One region of the Vogesella sp. EB genome, then DNA from elsewhere that is predicted to be linked to it. Evidence: predicted binding sites of a transcription regulator. Region 1 holds the regulator's gene; each other region holds the start of a gene.
The links. Region 1 encodes FNR, which switches genes on or off when oxygen is low (the NO sensors DNR and NnrR bind a similar motif). Its sites were predicted from a motif close to TTGATNNNNATCAA; they were not measured.
Positions count from the first base shown of each region.

Region 2: ACG97_RS06610 (ribonucleoside triphosphate reductase) is a predicted target of FNR. The motif match lies at 2,870-2,883, and genes of this name have one in related genera.
Region 3: norV (anaerobic nitric oxide reductase flavorubredoxin) is a predicted target of FNR. The motif match lies at 2,960-2,973, and genes of this name have one in related genera.
Region 4: ACG97_RS10185 (nitrite reductase) is a predicted target of FNR. The motif match lies at 2,771-2,784, and genes of this name have one in related genera.

Region 1 is NZ_LFDT01000024.1:7,511-12,149, reverse strand. It holds gene ACG97_RS12860 (efflux RND transporter permease subunit) at 1-172, shown strand, start outside; gene ACG97_RS12855 (efflux transporter outer membrane subunit) at 162-1,544, shown strand; gene fnr (fumarate/nitrate reduction transcriptional regulator Fnr) at 1,615-2,361, opposite strand; gene hemN (oxygen-independent coproporphyrinogen III oxidase) at 2,473-3,882, shown strand; gene ACG97_RS12840 (hypothetical protein) at 4,035-4,639, opposite strand, start outside.
Region 2 is NZ_LFDT01000008.1:21,120-25,758, reverse strand. It holds gene ACG97_RS06620 (anaerobic ribonucleoside-triphosphate reductase activating protein) at 40-765, opposite strand; gene nrdD (anaerobic ribonucleoside-triphosphate reductase) at 728-889, opposite strand; gene ACG97_RS06610 (ribonucleoside triphosphate reductase) at 1,091-2,812, opposite strand; gene ACG97_RS06605 (YqaE/Pmp3 family membrane protein) at 2,991-3,185, opposite strand; gene ACG97_RS06600 (XRE family transcriptional regulator) at 3,310-3,870, opposite strand; gene ACG97_RS06595 (DMT family transporter) at 3,953-4,639, shown strand, end outside.
Region 3 is NZ_LFDT01000001.1:295,996-300,634, reverse strand. It holds gene ACG97_RS01415 (DUF5602 domain-containing protein) at 1-65, opposite strand, end outside; gene ACG97_RS01410 (FAD-dependent oxidoreductase) at 319-1,446, opposite strand; gene norV (anaerobic nitric oxide reductase flavorubredoxin) at 1,470-2,861, opposite strand; gene ACG97_RS01400 (Rrf2 family transcriptional regulator) at 3,125-3,577, shown strand; gene ACG97_RS01395 (Lrp/AsnC family transcriptional regulator) at 3,619-4,059, opposite strand; gene ACG97_RS01390 (DMT family transporter) at 4,188-4,639, shown strand, end outside.
Region 4 is NZ_LFDT01000015.1:12,917-17,555, reverse strand. It holds gene ACG97_RS10200 (cytochrome D1 domain-containing protein) at 1-187, opposite strand, end outside; gene ACG97_RS10195 (cytochrome c) at 184-549, opposite strand; gene ACG97_RS10190 (c-type cytochrome) at 658-966, opposite strand; gene ACG97_RS10185 (nitrite reductase) at 1,009-2,703, opposite strand; gene ACG97_RS10180 (bestrophin family protein) at 2,946-3,863, shown strand; gene ACG97_RS10175 (nitric oxide reductase activation protein NorD) at 3,939-4,639, opposite strand, start outside.

The DNA of each region.
Region 1 (4,639 bases):
GATTTCCAGCGGCGCCGGCTCCGCCAGCCGTCACTCGATCGGTACCGGCGTGATCGGGGGCATGTTGGCCGCAACCTTCATCGCGGCGCTGTTCATCCCCCTGTTTTTCAAACTGATTATGCAGTGGAGCCAGCGCAAGCCGGCACCACAAGGAGAACAGCATGATGCTTAAGCAAGCGCTGTTGCCAATCCTGGTCGCCGCCGCGCTGTCGGCGTGCGCGGTCGGCCCCGACTACCAGCGTCCGCAGCTGGACATGCCGCAGGCGGCGGCCAACGTGGCGCCGGTCGCCAGCGACTGGTGGCGCAGTTTCGAGGATCCGGTGCTGGACGCGATGATAGACGAGTCGCTGCGCTACAACCGTGATCTGGTGCAGGCCGCGGCGCGGGTGGAAGAAGCCGCCGCCGCCGCCGGTGTGGCGCGAGCCGGCCTGCTGCCGCAGGTCAGCGCCAGCGCCGGCAGCGGCCGCAGCCAGACCTCGAGCTACAGCAGTGGTGGCGGGGCGCTGCTCGACAGCCGCCAGGCCGGGCTGACCGCTAGCTGGGAGCTGGACCTGTGGGGCAAGCTGCGCCGCGAACGCGAAGCGGCGCTAGCCGACGTCAGCGCCAGCGAGCGCTCGCTGGCCGCGCTCAGGCTGTCGCTGGGCAGCCAGGTGGCCAAGAGCTACTTCCAGCTCGCCAGCTACGACGCCCAGCTCGCCAGCGCCCGCGCCACGCTGCAAAGCCGCGAGCAATCGCTGCAGCTGCGCCAGAAACGCTTCAACGGCGGCATGACCTCCGAGCTGGAGCTGCGCCAGGCCGAGGCCGAGGCCGCCAGTGCGCGCGCCACCGTGCCGCAGCTGGCACAGGCGGTGACGCAGACCGAACACGCGCTGGCGGTGCTGTTGGGCCGTTCGCCGCGTGACATTGCGGCCAACCTTGGCCGCGGCAAGGCCTTGTCGGCGCTGGCCGAGCCGGAGCAGATCCCGTCCGGCCTGCCGTCCGACCTGCTGCTGCGCCGTGCCGACGTGGCGGCGGCGGAAGCCAGCCTGATCGCGGCCAACGCCCGCATCGGCGTCGCCCGCGCCGCCTACTTCCCGAGCATCAGCCTGTCGGCCGGTATCGGCAGCGCCAGCACCGCGCTGACCGACCTGTTCAGCGGCCCGGCGCAGACCTGGAACTTCGCGGCCAACCTGACCGCGCCGATCTTCAACGCCGGCCGTATCGCCGCCGGTGTCGATGCCGCCAACGCGCGCCAGAAGCAGGCGCTGGCGGTGTACGAGAAGACGGTGCAGCAGGCGTTTGCCGATACCCTGGACGCGATGTCGGCGGTCAGCACCACGCGCGCCACCGAACAGGCGCAGCTGCAGCAGCTGGCCTCGCTGCGCGAGGCGCTGCGCCTGGCGCGGTTGCGCTACGACAACGGCTACTCCAGCTATCTGGACGTGCTGGACGCCGAACGCGGCGTGTTCCAGGTGGAGCAGGCGCTGTCCAGCGCTCGCCTCGCGCGGCTGTCGGCGGTGGTGTCGCTGTACGCGGCACTGGGTGGCGGCTGGCAAGCCGGCTGAGCCCGCAACGCACGATGCAAAAAGCCCGGATCGGTCGATCCGGGCTTTTTTATTGCGTCACGCGGCAGGTTTAGCCGGCGCTGTTGGCCTGCGAGCAGCCGGCCACCAGGGCCTTCAGCTCTTCCGGGCGGACCAGCTGGATGTGCTTGTGATCGACCAGGATCCAGCCCTGCTGCTGGAATTTCGACAGCGTGCGGCTGACGGTTTCCAGTTTCAGGCCGAGGAAGCTGCCGATTTCCTCGCGGCTCATGCGCAGGATGAAGTCGTTGGCGGCAAAGCCGCGGCTGGCCAGGCGCTGCGACAGGTTGAGCAGGAAGGCGGCGAGGCGTTCTTCCGCCTTCATATTGCCCAGCAGCAGCATCACCGACTGGTCGCGCACGATTTCGCGGCTCATCAGGCGGAAGAAGTGGTGTTGCAGGCTGGGGATGTCGCGTCCCAGGCTTTCCATGCGGCTGAACGGCAGCTCGCACACCTCGCTGTCCTCCAGCGCGATGGCGTCGCAACCGTGGGTGTTGGAGGAAATGCCGTCCAGCCCCATCAGCTCGCCGGACATGTGGAAACCGGTAACCTGTTCGCGGCCGTCCTGGCTGGAAACGCAGGTCTTGAAATAGCCGGTGCGCACCGCGTATAAAGAACGGAAACCTTCTCCGCTGCGGAACAGGTATTCACCGCGCTTGAAACGGCGGCTCTGACGGATAACGGCATCCAGCTGGGCCATCTCGTCACGGTTTAGCCCCACCGGCAGGCACAATTCACGCAGGCTGCAGTTGGAACAAGTGACTTTCAGCGAATGCAGGGGGGAGGACAGATCGTTCATACCGAGAGTCGATTTCCAGGGACAGATGAGCTTGCTTGATGAGCGTCAATGCAGATCAAGGCGTAATTGCGCAAATTTACCAGTCCCCCACCAGATTTCCAATCAAAATATATGATGGCTGCTCATTCTGCATTTATCCCGACCCAATGTGTTTTCGACCGGACCCTGATCGAAACACTGGAAGGGTCCGGTCCGCGTTACACCTCCTATCCGACTGCCGACCGTTTTCACGCCGGTTTCGGGGTGAATGATTATGAACATTGCCTGGCGCAGCGCGCCATTGGGGCAAACCATCGCGGCATTTCGCTGTACGTACACATCCCGTTCTGCAACACCATCTGCTACTACTGCGGCTGCAACAAGATTATCACCAAGGACAAGAGCCGCGCCGACGCCTACCTCGACTACCTGGAAAAGGAAATCGCGCTGGTGGCGGAAAAACTCGGCTGTCGCGAGAAGGTGATCCAGCTGCATTTCGGCGGCGGCACACCGACCTTCCTCTCCGATGCGCAGCTGGACCGGGTGATGGGCGTCATCAACCGCTACTTCGAGCTGCTGCCGGAAGGCGAGTTCTCGATCGAGATCGACCCGCGCAAGGTTGGCCGCGACACCGTGCTGCACCTGGGCCGTCTCGGCTTCAACCGCATGAGCGTCGGCATCCAGGATTTCGATCCGGCGGTGCAACAGGCAGTGAACCGCATCCAGAGCGAGGCGGAAACCCGGCTGGTGATCGACGCCGCGCGCGAGGCCGGCTTCAAGTCGGTGAGCGTGGACCTGATCTACGGCCTGCCGCTGCAGAGCGCGCACTCGCTGGAAAGCACCGTCAACAAGGTGATCGCGATGTCGCCGGACCGCATCGCGCTGTACAACTACGCGCACCTGCCGACCGTGTTCAAGCCGCAGCGCCGCATCAACGAGGCCGATCTGCCGTCCAGCGCCACCAAGCTCGACATCCTGCAGAACTCGGTACAGCAGCTGAGCGACGCCGGCTACGTGTTCATCGGCATGGACCACTTCGCCAAGCCCGGTGACGAGCTGACGCGCGCGCTGGAGCAGGGCCGCCTGCAGCGCAACTTCCAGGGCTACTCCACCCACGCCGATTGCGACATGATCGGCTTCGGCGTGTCGTCGATCGGCAAGGTCGGCCCCTGTTACTCGCAGAACGAAAAGGACATCGACGCCTACTACGCGGCGCTGGACGCCGGCCACCTGCCGGTGATGCGCGGTATGACGCTGACCCAGGACGACATCCTGCGCCGCAGCGTGATCCAGGCGCTGATGTGCCGCTTCTCGCTGTCGGTGGAGGCGATCGAGCAGACCTTCGCCATCAATTTTGCCGACTACTTCGCCGACGAGCTGCCGAAGATCCGCGAATTCCAGCAGATGGGCCTGCTGCACTTCGACGGCGACTTCCTTATGGTGGAGCCGAAGGGCCGCTTCCTGATCCGCAATATCGCGATGGCGTTCGACCGCCACCTGCGCGAGCGCGAAACCGGCGCGCGCTATTCGAAAACCATCTGACGCGCGCCGCACGGGCGGCGGGACGACAGGCACACAAGGTTGGCCGCAGCGATGCGGCCAACCTTTTTGTTGATGCCGGCGGCGGCGCGGGCGCTAGAGCCTGTCATCCATTTGAGCCGGATGGGGGCAGGGAAGTGCGCCTGGCTTGTTTTTCAAGACTTGGCGGCGTGTTGGTCATGCTCTGGATTGGCTTGTTGTGCCTGGTTGCCGGTTCCGAACGTCAGCGTTCCGATGCCCGAGGCTGAGAACGAGAGTAGCGCCTTGCTGCCAAGGGGAATCTGCCAGGCATTGGGTGGCGTGGGCGTCACCGGACTACCTATCGGCATTGCCATATCCAGGCGAAACACCTCATAGGCGCTGGCTTCCAGCAACACGCTGCTATTGGGGGCCACCGTTACACTACAGCCCCAGTCTATTTCTTCCAACCCCATCCCCAAGCCAATACAGACGCGATATTCTTTATTGTCATAGGGCGGTATTCGCCAGCCACTCTCGTCGTGTGTCAGGGTAATTTCATTATTAAACCGCATCGAGAATTGATCTGCATTGGCGCTGAATGGATAAGCAAGCTGATTCGGGCTGATTTCTCCCGCGGCCAGCACCGAGGCAACCCAGGATAGTGGCAATTGATTGCTAAAATCGATAATTACCTTGGTATGTACAGACTGAATTCCAGCGAGAATATAATCGGTCATCGGAGAGCTGGTGGCATAAAAAGTCAAACCAAGTTTTATATTAAGGTCACTAACGGAAGTAA
Region 2 (4,639 bases), on a different contig from region 1:
TCTGGCGGTGGTCGCGGCTGTGGCCAAGCTTGGCCGCAGCTAGCCGGCGCGCAGTTCAAAGTGTGCAAAGTGGCTGGCTACCGCCACCTGCAGCGCCGGCGCCGGCCAGCCTGCGGCGATGGGGGAAAACGGCTGCGGCAGTTGCGGGCCGGGGCGCAGCAGCTGCCAGGCGTAGTGGCGCACGCCACGCTGGGCCAGCCACGCGGCCAGCTGCGTCAGCGTGCTGTCGTCGTGCAGCGCCGGGTGGATGGTGCTGCGGCATTCGTAGGCGACGCCGCTGGCTTGCAGCAGCGCCAGGCTGGCGGCGGCACGCTCGCCGCTGCCGGCCACCGCGGTGATGGCCGGGTACTGCGGCGGCAGGGTCTTGATGTCCAGCCCGACCCAGTCCAATAGCGGCAACACCGCAGCCAGCCGTTGCGGGTGACTGCCGCCGGTGTGCAGGCCGGTGGCAAAGCCCATGGCGCGCACTTCGGCCAGCAGCGCCGGTAGTGCCGGGTCGCTCAGCGGCTCGCCGCCGGAAAACACCACCCCGTCCAGCAAACCGCGCCGCGTCTGCAATTGCGCGCGCAGCTGCGGCCAACTTGTCTGGCCGTGGCGGCGCTGCAGCAGGCCGGGGTTGTGGCAGTAGCCGCAGCGCCACGGGCAGCCGGCCAGGAACACCACCGCGGCCAGCCGGCCCGGCCAGTCGCAGGCCGAGAACGGCTGCCAGCCGCCGATGCGGGCGCGCTCAGCCGGCGCGCTGTTCGTCGAAGTGGCAGCGTTCATGGAACTCGCCCTGTTTGCCGGTATTGAACGAGGCCACCGGGCGGTGGTAGCCCATTACCCGCGTCCACACCTCGCAGCGGGTGCGTTCTTCGTCTTTCAGCTCGATGGTTTGCTGCTGTTGCATGGTGTTTCCTTTCAAAGGTTGGCCGCATGGCGGCGGATTGGCTCTGTGCTGTTGGTATGGGGTTGCTGCTAGGCAGGCTGCTGTGAGCCTGTCACCGCACTTGACGATTCGCCTCACGTCGCCCCGGATAAGCCGCAGGCGTATCCGGGGCGACGGTTGTGAGGGCATGCGATTTCCCCGGATGCGCTTCGCTTATCCGGACTACGGGGTGCAGGCCGCCTGGCGTTTTTTCGCGATCAGCTCGGCGTCGCACTTCGGGCAGAAATCATGGCGGCCGGACAGATAGCCGTGCGTCGGGCAGATCGAGAACGTCGGCGTGATGGTGATGTAGGGCAGGCGGAAGTTTTCCAGCGCGCGCTTCACCAGCTGGCGGCAGGCGTCGGCGCTGCTCACCGCCTCGCTCATATACAGGTGCAGCACGGTGCCGCCGGTGTATTTGCGTTGCAGTTCGTCCTGGCGCAGCAGCGCCTCGAACGGGTCGTCGGTAAAGCCCACCGGCAGCTGGCTGGAGTTGGTGTAGTACGGTTGCTGCGGCGTGCCGGCCTGCAGGATGCCGGGGTAGCGCTTGTTGTCCTCGCGCGCAAAGCGGTAGGTGGTGCCTTCCGCCGGGGTGGCTTCCAGGTTGTACAGGTGGCCGGTGGCCTGCTGGAACTCGACCATGCGCGCGCGGATGTGGTCAAGGTAGCGGCAGGCAAAATCATGGCCCCAGTCGCTGGTGATGTTGTGGGCGTCCGCCGTGAAGTTGCGGATCATTTCGTTGATGCCGTTCACCCCCAGGGTGGAAAAGTGGTTGCGCAGGCTGCCGAGGAAGTGGCGGGTGTACGGGTACAGCCCGCCGTCGATGTGCTGCTGCACTTTGCTGCGGCGCGCTTCCAGCACCTCGCGCCCCAGGTCCAGCAGGCGGTCGGTTTCGGCCAGCAGCGCCGCTTCGTCGCCGGCAAAACGGTGGCCGAGGCGCGCGCAGTTGACGGTGACCACGCCCACCGAGCCGGTCTGCTCGGCGCTGCCGAACAGGCCGTTGCCGCGTTTCATCAGCTCGCGCAGGTCCAGCTGCAGGCGGCAGCACATGCTGCGCACCATGTGCGGCTCCAGCTCGGAGTTCACGAAGTTCTGGAAGTAGGGCAGGCCGTACTTGGCGGTCATCGCGAACAACAGCTCGCTGTTCTCGCCGTACCAGTCGAAATCCTTGGTGATGTTGTAGGTGGGGATCGGGAAGGTAAATGCCCGCCCCAGCGCGTCGCCGGCCAGCATCACCTCGATATAGGCGCGGTTGATCAGCGCCATTTCGGGCGCGCAGTCGCCGTAGCGGAACGGCATCTCCTCGCCGCCCAGCACCGGGATCTGCTCGCGCAGGTCTTCCGGGCACACCCAGTCGAAGGTCAGGTTGGTGAACGGCGTCTGCGTGCCCCAGCGGCTAGGCACGTTCAGGTTGTAGATCAGTTCCTGGATCGCCTGCTTCACCTGCGCGTAGTCCAGCGCATCCTTTTTCACGAACGGGGCGAGGTAGGTATCGAAGGAGCTGAATGCCTGCGCGCCGGCCCACTCGTTCTGCAGCGTGCCGAGGAAGTTGACGATCTGGCCGCAGGCGCTGGACAGGTGCCGCGGCGGGGCCGACTCCACCTTGCCGCCGACGCCGGCAAAACCCAGCTGCAACAGGGTGCGCAGCGACCAGCCGGCGCAGTAGCCGGACAACATGTCCAGGTCGTGGATGTGCAGGTCGCCGTGGCGATGTGCCTGTGCCGCCTGCGGGCTGAACACGCTGCCCAGCCAGTACTCGGCGGTGAGCTTGCCGGCGATGTTGAGGATCAAGCCGCCCAGGCTGTAGCCCTGGTTGGCATTGGCCTGCACCCGCCAGTCGGCACGGGACAGGTATTCGTTGATGCTGCTGACGGCGTCGACATGACTGCTGGGGCGTGCGGACATCGTTTGCTCCAATATGTTGTGGTTGGCGCATTGTATGGACGCAGCATGTAGTAGTGATTGATGTGGATCAAGCGTGCAAAAATTCTTATGGCATGGTCTGTGGTGGTGTGGCGCCATGAAAAATGGCCAGCCGGTCGTTGCCGGGCTGGCCATCGGGACAGGACGCGTGGCGCCCGCGCTAGCGTGCCTGTGCCAGCGCCTGTTTGATCTTGAGGTCGGTCTTGTACTGGCTGAGCGCGTACACCGACCAGATCGCCGCCGGGATCCAGCCGATCAGCGTGCACTGCAGCAGCAGGCAGAACAGGCCGGCAAACGGGCGCTTGATGGTGAAGAACTGCAGCCAGGGCAGCAGGATGGCGAGTAGCAGACGCATGGTGACTCCGATCGCGGATGGACAGTGACGAGGACTTTGATGCTATCCGGTTATGTCAAAACCATCAAATGCGGTGGTGGTGGGCTGCCGCCACGCTGGCCGGCGGCCAGGGTTGGCCGCAGTCTCAGCCGGGCGCCGGCATCACGATGCTGCGCTGGAAACGCAGCAGGCTGCTGCCCGGGTTGTGGTAGCGGTAGCCGTGCTCGGTGCTGTAGCCGGCGGTGTCGCCCGCTTGCAGCGTGTGCTCGCCGCCGGCGTAGGCCAGTTGCAGCGTGCCGCTGTGCACTTCCACGATCTCGCCGCAGCCGGCCGGGTCCGGCGCGGCGAGGTAGCCGTCGCCGGGCGCCAGCTGCCACTGCCACAGCTCCAGCGTGCAGCCGGCCAGCGCCAGGCTGTGCAGCAGGGTGGCGTGGCTGTCGCTGCTGTCGCCCTGCCACACCCGCACCGGCGCGTCGCTGCCGGGGGCGCGCACCAGCTCGGAAAAGGTCAGCCCCAGCGCGCTGGCGAGGCGGTCCAGCGTGGCGATGCTGACATTGCTGGCGCCGGCCTCGATGTTGACCAGCATGCGGCGGCTGACCTCGGCGCTGGCGGCCAGTTTTTCCTGGCTCAGGCCGCGCTGCTGGCGCGCTTCGCGCAGATTGCGGGCGACATGGCTGAAGACTTGCAGGGGAGTGTGTTCGCTCATAAGTGCAATATATTGCTCATCAAACGAGTTGTGCAGTATAGTGCACAAAACTGAGCCACCACCCTACACGCGAGCCTTGTCCATGTCCACCATCGCCCTGCCCGCGGCCCAGCCGCCGCGTTCCCTGTTGCCCGACCTGTCGCTGGTCGGCGTCACCCTGATCTGGGGCGGCACCTTCCTCGCGGTGCAGACCGCACTGCAGTGGAGCGGCGCCTTCGTCTTTGTCGGCATGCGCTTTGCCGTCGCCGCCTTGCTGGCGTTGCTGCTGTGCCGCCGCCAGCTGGCCGGCCTCAACCGCACCGAGCTGCTGGGCGGCATCGGCATCGGCGTGATCCTGTATTTCAGCTACAACCTGCAGACGCTGGGTCTGGGCCACATCGCCAGCAGCACCTCGGCCTTCCTTACCGGACTGTATGTGCCGCTGGTGCCGCTGCTGCAGTGGGGCCTGTTCCGCCAGCGCCCGGGCTGGCTGGCGTGGGCGGGGGTGGCGCTGGCGTTTGCTGGCCTGCTGCTCTTGGCCGGGGTCGATGGCCTCAGCATCAAGCTGGGGCTGGGCGAATGGCTGACCATCGCCGCCACCGTCACCATCGCGCTGGAAATCTGCCTGCTCAGCCGCTTTGCCGCCGGCTGCAACGCCGGGCGCATGGCGCTGGTGCAGCTGGCGACGGTGGCGCTGCTGTCGCTGGCCAGCGCGCCGCTGGCCGGCGAGGCGCTGCCGCAGTGGCAGCCGCTGCTGCTGGTCAGCGTGCTGGCGCTGGGCGCGGCCACC
Region 3 (4,639 bases), on a different contig from region 1:
GCCATCGCCACGACGGCCAGCCAGACCGGTGTTGCCGGCCTGGCGGATGCTTGCAGTGTCTTCATATTGCGTACCTCTTGCTGGTGAGTGAGAGGAGTGTGGAGCGTGTCACCAGAAGCTGGTGTGTTTGCATCTTAGTGAATGAGTCTGCTTTTGCCAGTACCGGCTACCGGGTGGGCGCAGCGAGGTAGTGGCTACCTGCCGGTGCGCCATTGCGGCCAACCTTTTGCCGCTTGCCTGCGGGCAATGTTGGCCTGGGGCAGGACGCCAGCCGCCGGCCGGCACGCTGTCTGCCCCGGCCGCTCCGGCGCGACCGGTTCAGCCGGCCAGGCTAGGTAGCAGGCTGAAGCCGTTGCGGCTGCCGGTGGTGACGTAGCCGACCAGCTTGCTGTCGCGATGGGCCAGCGCGGTGAGGCCGTCGTCACCCTCGCTGATCTGCCAGTCCAGCGCCTGCCCGTGGGTGATGCCCGCCAGCTGGATCGGATAGTGCGGCGTTTTCACCGCCACCGGCAGCGGGCCGAAACGCACCGGCTGCGGCGTGCCGGCCAGGGTGCTGGCCAGTGCCCGCGCCGACAGCGTGATCGGCTGCAGGTAGGGCAGGATCTGGCCCTCGATCTCGGCGCAGTCGCCCAGCGCATAGACATTGGGCTGCGAGGTGCGCAGATAGCGGTCGACGGTGATGCCGCGCCCGGTGGCCAATCCAGTCGCCAGTCCTGCGGCCAGCTCCAGCCGCGGCTTCAGCCCCGCCGCGCAGATCACGGCGTCCACGTTAAGGATTTCGCCATTGCTGAGCTTCACGTGGTAACCGGTCGCCGCGCGGTCGATGCGGTCCACCGCGGTGCCGAAACGCATCGTCACCGGCGCCATGGCATGGTGCAGGCGCTGGCTGACCACCTCGGGCACCAGCCGCTCCAGCAACCGGCTGCCGATGTCCACCAGCGTTACCTGCTTGTGGCGGGCGATGTCGTGGGCGATCTCGGTGCCGATCAGGCCGCCGCCGATGACCAGCACGCGCTCGCTGCGCTCGAGCTGCGCGATATAGCGACGGTACTGCTCCAGGTTGTTCAGGGTCAGGATGTCCTGTGCCGCGTCGCCGCGGATGGTCGGCACGAAGGGCTCGGCGCCCACCGCCAGCACCAGGTCGCTGTAGGGGATCTGCACCGCGCCGGCGTGGACGAGTTTGGCGTCGAAGTCGATCGCGGTGACGAGGGTATTGGGGCGCACCATGATTTTCAGCTCGGCGGCGATGGCGGTGGCGTGCTGCTGCACCAGCTGCTCGGCCGCCATTTGCTGGCCGAAGCCGTGGCTGAGCTGCGGCTTGGGATACTGCTCGCCGCCGTCCTGGGTCAGGATGATGACGGGGGTGGCGGCATCGAGCTGGCGGAACGCCCGGGCCAGGGTGTAGCCGGCGTGGCCGCTACCGATGATGACGAGGGGTTTTTTCATCAGGAATCTCCGGGGACGGTTGTTTACGCGGGAACAAAGTCGCTCTTGCCCATGAAGCACACCGGGCACAGGAAGCTTTCCGCGACATCCGGCCAGGCGGTGCCGGCGGCCACGCCTTGCGAGGCTTCACCCTGTTGCGGGTCATAGGCCCACGAGCAGGTCTTGCAGCGCATCTTGCCGCTGCCACAGCTGCCGGTATCACTCGCCGCCAGCGGTTCGCGCTGGCCCAGCTGCCCGATGAAGGCCTCGCCAAAGCGCACCGCCTGCGAGAGCGCGTCGTCGGTTGGCCGCCATTCCGCAGCGATGCCCTGATTGAGTACGCGGAAGCCGGCATCGTCCAGCCGTTTGGCGATGCGTTCCACCGCGCCGCCGCTCCAGCCATGGGTGCCGAACGCCGCTGCCGCCTTGTTCCTGAAGCGCAGCCCGGTCATTTCCTCGAGCAGGGCGGCGACGTGCGGCAGCATCACGTTGTTGACGGTCGGGCTGCCGACCAGGATGGCCTTGGACTTGAACACGTGGGTGAGCACGTCGTTCTTGTCGCTGTTGGACAGGTTGAACAGCTTGATCACGACATCCTGATCGGCGTTGCGGATGCCCTCGGCAATCGCCTCCGCCATCATGCGGGTGCCGTTCCACATGGTGTCGTAGACCAGGGTGATCTGGTTTTCCTGGTAGTCGTCGGCCCATTTCAGGTACTGCTCGACGATCTGGGTCGGCTTGTCGCGCCAGATGATGCCGTGGCTGGTGGCGATCATGTCGATCGGCAGGTTCAAGGCCAGCACTTCGTGGATTTTCTGGGTCACCAGCGCGCTGAACGGGGTCAGGATGTTGGCGTAGTACTTGATGCACTCTTCCTGCAGTTCGACCGGGTCGCACTGGTCGTTGAACATCTGCGCGCTGGCATAGTGCTGGCCGAAGGCGTCGTTGCTGAACAGCACGGCGTCGTCGGTGAGGTAGGTAGCCATGCTGTCGGGCCAGTGCAGCATCGGCATCTCGACAAATACCAGTTGCTTGCCGTTGCCGAGGTCGAGGCTGTCGCCGGTCTTGACGATCTTGAAGTTCCAGTCCTGGTGATAGTGGCCGCGCAGCGACTTGGCTCCGTTGGCGGTGCAGTAGATCGGGGTGTCGGGGATGCGCGCCATCAGCGCCGGCAAGGCACCGCTGTGGTCGATCTCGCCGTGGTTGGCAATGATGTAGTCGATGGCGCCGAGATCGACTTCTTTTGCCAGGTTGGCGACGAATTCTTCGGCATACGGCGCCCACACGGTGTCGATCAGCGCGATTTTTTCTTCCTTGATCAGGTAGCTGTTGTAGCTGGAGCCGCGGTGGGTGCTGTACTCGCTGCCGTGAAACTCGCGCAGCTCCCAGTCCTGTTTGCCGACCCAGCGGATATTGTTTTTGACGGTGAAAGCCATGGTGGTGCTCCTTGAGGGGGTATAAGATTCGTCTGATATGAATCTTATACCCGATAACATTCATAGAAAATGAATGTTATGAAGCAAAGTCCATTCGCTTGAGGCGCATCAAGAACGCGCGTTTTCGGCCGGTTTTTACCGTAACGGCAGGCCGGCGTGAGGCAAACCGCCGCAACCGGGTGCTGGCCGGCAGGGTAGAATGGCGACCCGAGTCCGGGTGCATAAGCTGCCGGATTGAACAACACCATGGAATGGTCCCGATCGTGCGATTGACCGCCTTTACCGACTACTGCCTGCGGGTAATGATGTACAGCGCGCTGGCGGGCGAGCGCCTGGTGACCATCGGCGAGATTGCCCACGCCTACGACATTTCCGCCAGCCACCTGACCAAGGTGGTGCATTTTCTGGGGCAGCAGGGCTATCTCACTACGGTGCGCGGCAAGGGCGGCGGCATGCGTCTGACGCACGCACCGCAGCAGGTCAACCTCGGCCAGTTGGTGCGGGCGGCGGAGGCCGACAACGTGCTGGTCGAGTGCTTTGATGCCGAGCACTCGCACTGCCGCATCGCCGCCTGCTGCCGGCTGTATCGCGTGCTGCATGCGGCGCAAGAGGCCTTCTACAGCGAGCTGTCACGCCACACCCTGGCCGATCTGCTGATCCAGCCGGCGGGGCTGGGGCGTGCGCTCGGCATCGAGATCCATCCCGTCTCCGACTGAGCGATACGCGCTGCGGCCAACCTTGCGTGGCCGCTTTGCTGCTAGGGCAGCAGCGGTGGCAGCCGGCGCAGCACCGGGCTGGCCTTGACGATGCTGGTGGCGGTAGTGGCCAGTTCGGCAAAGCCGTCCAGGATCTCGTCCAGCTGGCCGATGTCGCGCAGCAGCAGGCGGGCGATGTAGCAATCCTCGCCGGTGACCTTGTCACACTCGGTGAACTGCGGCGTGGCGACGAGGCGCGCCTCCAGCGCCTTGAGCTGGCCCGGCAGCGGGCGCAGCCGCACGATGGCCTGCAGGGTGTAGCCCCACTGCGGCCAGTCCAGCTCCGGGGTGTAGCCGCGAATGGCACCGTGTTCCTCCAGCCGCTTCAGCCGTTCCGACACGCTGGGGCCGGACATCTTCAGCTGCCGCGCCAGCTCGGCAATGCTCTGCCGCGCGTCCTGTTGCAGCAGCCCCACCAGCTGTACGTCAATCCAGTCTTTCATTGCAGGCAATCCTGTCGATTTGGCGATATTTACAAGGTAGCAAGCCGATTCTGCCTTGCAAAGTCCATTCAACCGGCTGCGCGAGCTGCGTATGCTGTAGCACACTAGCCTGCAAGGAGAACCTGATCATGACACAACAAAATTTACGCACCGGCGTGCTGCAGATGCTGGCCGCCATGGCGCTGTCCGGCACCATCGGCTGGTTCGTGCTGCAGTCGGGGCAGCCGGTCTGGAACGTGGTATTCGTGCGCTGCGTGCTGGGTGCGTTGGGGCTGGGCCTGTACGCCTGGTGGCGCGGGCTGTGGCAAACGTGGCCGTTTACCCGGGCCAGCCTGCTGTGGTGCATCGCCGGCGGCGTGGCGCTGGTGGGCAACTGGCTGCTGCTGTTCAACGCCTATCACTACAGCTCGATCGGCATCGCCACCGTGGTGTATCACACCCAGCCGTTCTGGCTGCTGTTGCTGGGTCGGTTGCTGTTGGGCGAGGCGCTGACGGTGCGCAAGTTGGCCGCGGTGGCGGTGGCGTTTGCCGGCATGCTGCTGATCGTGCAGCCGGGGCAGGGTGCCGGCGGCGGGCTGCT
Region 4 (4,639 bases), on a different contig from region 1:
ACAGGTCGCCCAGCCCGCCAACGCGCGCCAGCATGGTGTTGCTGCTGTTGCTGACCACCTGCACGCTGCCGGCGGCGCGCTCGATCACCACGCCGAGATCGCCACTGCCGCGTAGCGCCGGCGTGGCGCAACCGGCCAGCAGCAGCATGGCAGCCGCCGCTGCGGCCAACCTTGTCATCGCCTTCATGGTGTCACCCCCTGCTGCAATTGCCGGATCAGCCACTGTGCCTCGGCCTCGCTCATGAACGGCCGCCACGGCGGCATCGCGCTGCCGGGACGGCCATCGAGCAGCGTCGCCACCAGGCTGTCGCCCGGTTTGCCGGCCAGCGCGGCGGCGGTCAGCGGGCTGCCGAGGCCGCCGTTGAGGGTCAGCCCGTGACAGGCGCCACAGTCCTCGCGCAGCAGGTGGCGCAGCTCGGCGACGCGTTGCGGTGCGGGGGCGACGATGCCGTTGTCGGCATAGACGGCTTCGGAGATGAACAAGGCGGCGCAACAGCCCAGCAGCAGGCACTTGGCTGTCAGCGTACGGCAACAGGCAGGCAGTTTCATGGCGGGATTCCAGTCAGGCTTTCACGGCAGCAGGCGGCGCCTGCTGCGATCAAAGTCCGCGCCGCGGCGGCCGGCCCGGGGCGGGCCGGCGTGCGGCAAGAAGCGGGCTTACTGCGCCAGCACCCACTTCACCAGCAGCTTGATGTCGGCATCCGGCACCTGCGGGTTGGGCGACATCGGGATCGGGCCGAAGCTGCCGGCGCCGCCCTTCTTCACCTTCTCTTCCAGCTTGGCCTGCATGTTCTGGCCCTTGTACTTGCTGCCGATGTCCTTGAACGCCGGGCCGACCACTTTCTTGTCCATGCCGTGACAGGCGAAACAGTTGTACTTCTTCGCCAGCTCCGGCGAGGCGTTGGCGCTGGTGGCCAGCAGCAGGCCGCCACTGAGCAGCAGCGCGGTAAGCAGGGATGTTTTCATGATGATCTCCGTGGCGGGCCGGGTCGCGGCCCGCGCTGAGGGTTAGTAAACGTCGTGCTGGGTGTTGTAGACGTTGAACTTGCCGGTCGGGGTAATCAGGCGCTTGTCCTTGATCACCGCCTTGCAGCTGCGGGTCTTGTCATCGACCACCACGATGGCCGATTCCTTGTTCTTGGCGCTCCACACCGAGAACCACACCTCGTCGCCGCCCTTGTTGTACTCCGGCTGCACCACGCGCTTGGCACCGTCGTCCGCGAGCTTGGCGCAGGCGGCCACGTCGATCACCTGCGGCCCCTTGGCCAGGTTGTTGATGTCGTAGACCGCCACGCTCTGGCTGACCTTGGCATCCGGGTTCAGCGGGGTATCCACCCACAGGTTCTTCGATTTCGGATGGGTCTTGATGAACAGCGAACCGCCACCCTGGCCCTTGAACACGCTGACCGCCTTCCACGCGTACTGCGGATGTTTCACCGGATCGGTACCGATCAGCGTCACGTCCTCGCTGCCCAGGTGCGAGGTACTCCACACCGGACCGTATTTCGGATGCACGAAGTTGGCGCCGCGGCCCGGGTGCGGGATCTTGCCGACATCGACCAGTGCCGCCAGCTTGTCTTCCTTGGTGTCGACCACCGCGATCTTGTTGGAGGCGTTGGCGGCGACCAGGAAGTAGCGACCGCTGCTGTCGAAGCCGCCGTCGTGCAGGAACTTGGCGGAGTCGATAGTGGTGGTTTTCAGGTTATTGAGGTCGGAGTAATCGACCATCATGATCTTGCCGGTTTCCTTGGCGTTGATCACGAATTCCGGCTTGTAGTGGCTACCGACGATGGAGGCCACGCGCGGCTCGGGGTGGTACTCGTTGTCGACGGTCATGCCGCGGGTGGACACCACCTTGCGCGGCTTCAGCGTGTCGCCGTCCATGATCACGAACTGCGGCGGCCAGTAGGTGCCGGCGACGGCGATCTTGTCCTCGAAGCCCTTGAACTTGGAAGTCTCCACCGAGCGCGCCTCGAGGCCGACCTTGACCTCGGCGACGTTGTCCGGCTTCGGCAGCCACAGGTCGATCAGGTTGAGGCGGGCGTCACGGCCGATCACGTACAGGTAGCGGCCGGACTTGGACAGCCGCGAGATGTGCACCGCGTAGCCGGTCTTGATGATGTTGATGATCTGCTTGCTGTCGCCGTCGATCAGCGCCACTTCGCCGCTGTCACGCAGGGTGACGGAGAAGATGTTCTCCAGGTTGTAGCTGTTCATCTTCCTGGTCGGGCGTTTCTCCACCGGCAGGTAGATCTTGCGCGACTTCTCGATGTCGGCCAGCGAGAATTCCGGCGGTGTCGGCGGCTCCTGCTGGATGTAACGCGCCATCAGGTCCACGTCCTGCTCGCTCATCTCGCCGGAGGTCTGCCAGTTCGGCATCCCGGCCGGGCTGCCGTAGGCGATGAACACCTTCAGGTAGTCGGTGCCCTTGCCCAGCGTGATGTCCGGCGTCAGCGGCTTGCCGGTGGCACCCTTGCGCAACACGCCGTGACAGCCGGCGCAACGCTCGAAGTAGATCTGCTTGGCGCGCTCGAATTCGACCTTGGTGATCGGCGGCGCCTTGGGGTTGATGTTCTGGTGCATCTCCTGCTGAGACTGGGCCGCCGGACTACCGGCGGCGTCCGCCAGCGCCAGCGATGCAGCGAACGGCAAGGTTGCCAGTAATACGCCCTGTGCAAGTGCACTTATCCTGAAGCTTTTCATGATGCTCTCCACCACGCTATGAGGGAATTCATGCGCGCATCATCCGCCTGCGGTGACATTGGCATCATTGATTCGTATCAACGGATCGGAATCCACCCTGCGCCGCAGTGAACTTGCCGCAACAGGTGTTGCCCGCCGCCATTGCCGCAGCGCACAAAAAATCGCGGCGCCACACCTTGTGGCCACGGGCCGGCAGCGCCTATGATGTCGGGCTGGCCTATTCCTCGCCCCCGCTTGCCATCATGATCATCCACTCCCGTCACAACTGGTTCGAGCTGCTGTTCGTCTGGCGCGGCTCGGTACTGCCACGCATCCTGCCCCGGCTGTGCCTGGTGTTCCTCATCTCGCTGCTGTCCGCCTTCGCCACCAACTGGTGGATCAGCCAGCACGCGCAATCGTCGCTGAACATCTACATCTTCACGCTGATGGGGGTGTCGCTGGCGATCTTCCTCAGCTTCCGCAATTCGGTCAGCTACGAACGCTTCTGGGAAGCGCGCAAGCTGTGGGGCACGCTGCTGATCGTGGCGCGCACCCTGGCCGGCAAGCTGCTGGCGATCGCCGATGCGCGGCCGGAGTCGCGGCAGATGCTGCACGGCATCTGCGCCCTGGCCTATGCGCTGAAAGGCCAGCTGCGCCAGGACGACGTCGCCGCCCACCTGCAGCGGCTGCTGCCGGCGGCGGAATGGCAGGCGATCGCCGACGCGCCCGGCAAGCCGGGGCTGATCCTGCTCTACCTGCACCGCCTCAATGCCAGCCTGCGCCACAGCGGCAGCATCGACCAGTGGCAGTGGCAGAGCGTCGACCGCAACCTGGACGCGCTGTCCGACGTGGTCGGCGGCTGCGAGCGCATCCGCAATACGCCGATCCCGTTCACCTACCGCGTGCTGCTCAACCGCACCGTCACCATCTACTGCATGCTGCTGCCGATCGGGCTGACCACCAGCATCGGCTGGCTGACGCCGTTGATCGCGGTGTTCATCGCCTACACCTATATGGCGCTGGACGTGCTGGGCGAGGAGCTGGAAGAGCCGTTCGGCAAGGAAGGCAACGACCTGCCGCTGACCGCGCTGTGTTACGGCATCGAGTCCGCGGTGTGCGACATGCTGCGCCAGCCGGTGCCGGTGCCGGCACCGCAGCCGGACGGTGTCTACCTGTACTGAGCCGCACGCCGGCACCTCGACAAAAAAGGTTGGCCGCAACGTTGCGGCCAACCTTTTTCCGTTTGTGGCGGTGTGTCAGGCGGTCAGGCTGGCGTACAGGCTGGTCAAGACCTGCGGCAGGCGCCGCGCGTCGTGCACCACGCTGTAGCCGCGGCGGCCGAACAGGTGCGGCAGGTACTCGCCGGCCTCCTTGTCCACGGTGACGCAGAACGGGATCAGCCCCGCCCGCTTCGCCTCCAGCACCGCCTGGCGCGTGTCTTCCACGCCATAGCGGCCTTCGTAGTGGTCGAGGTCGTTGGGCTTGCCGTCGGACACGATCAGCAGCAGGCGGCGCTGCGCCGGCTGTTCCAGCAGGATGCGGGTGGACTGGCGAATCGCCGCGCCCATGCGCGTGTAGTAGCCGGGACGCAGCGCCAGGATGCGGCCGCGGGTGGTGTCGTCGTAGCGCTCGGCAAAATCCTTCAGCAGCAGGTAGCGCACCTCGTCGCGACGGATCGAGGAAAAGCCGTACAGGCCGAAGGCGTCGCCGCAGGCGGACAGCGCCTCGGCGAACAGCAGCAGGCTGTCGCGGATCACGCCGATCACCTGCCCGGCTTCGCCGAGCCAGCTTTCGGTTGACAGCGACAGGTCGGCCAGCAGCAGGCAGGCCATGTTGCGCCCGCCCGGCGGCCACGCCTGGTACAGCGCCGGCTCGGCCACCGCCACACCGCTGCGTTTCTCGGCGAGGAAGCGGATCAGGCGATCAAGGTCGATGTCCGGGCCGCTGGCCTCGCCGC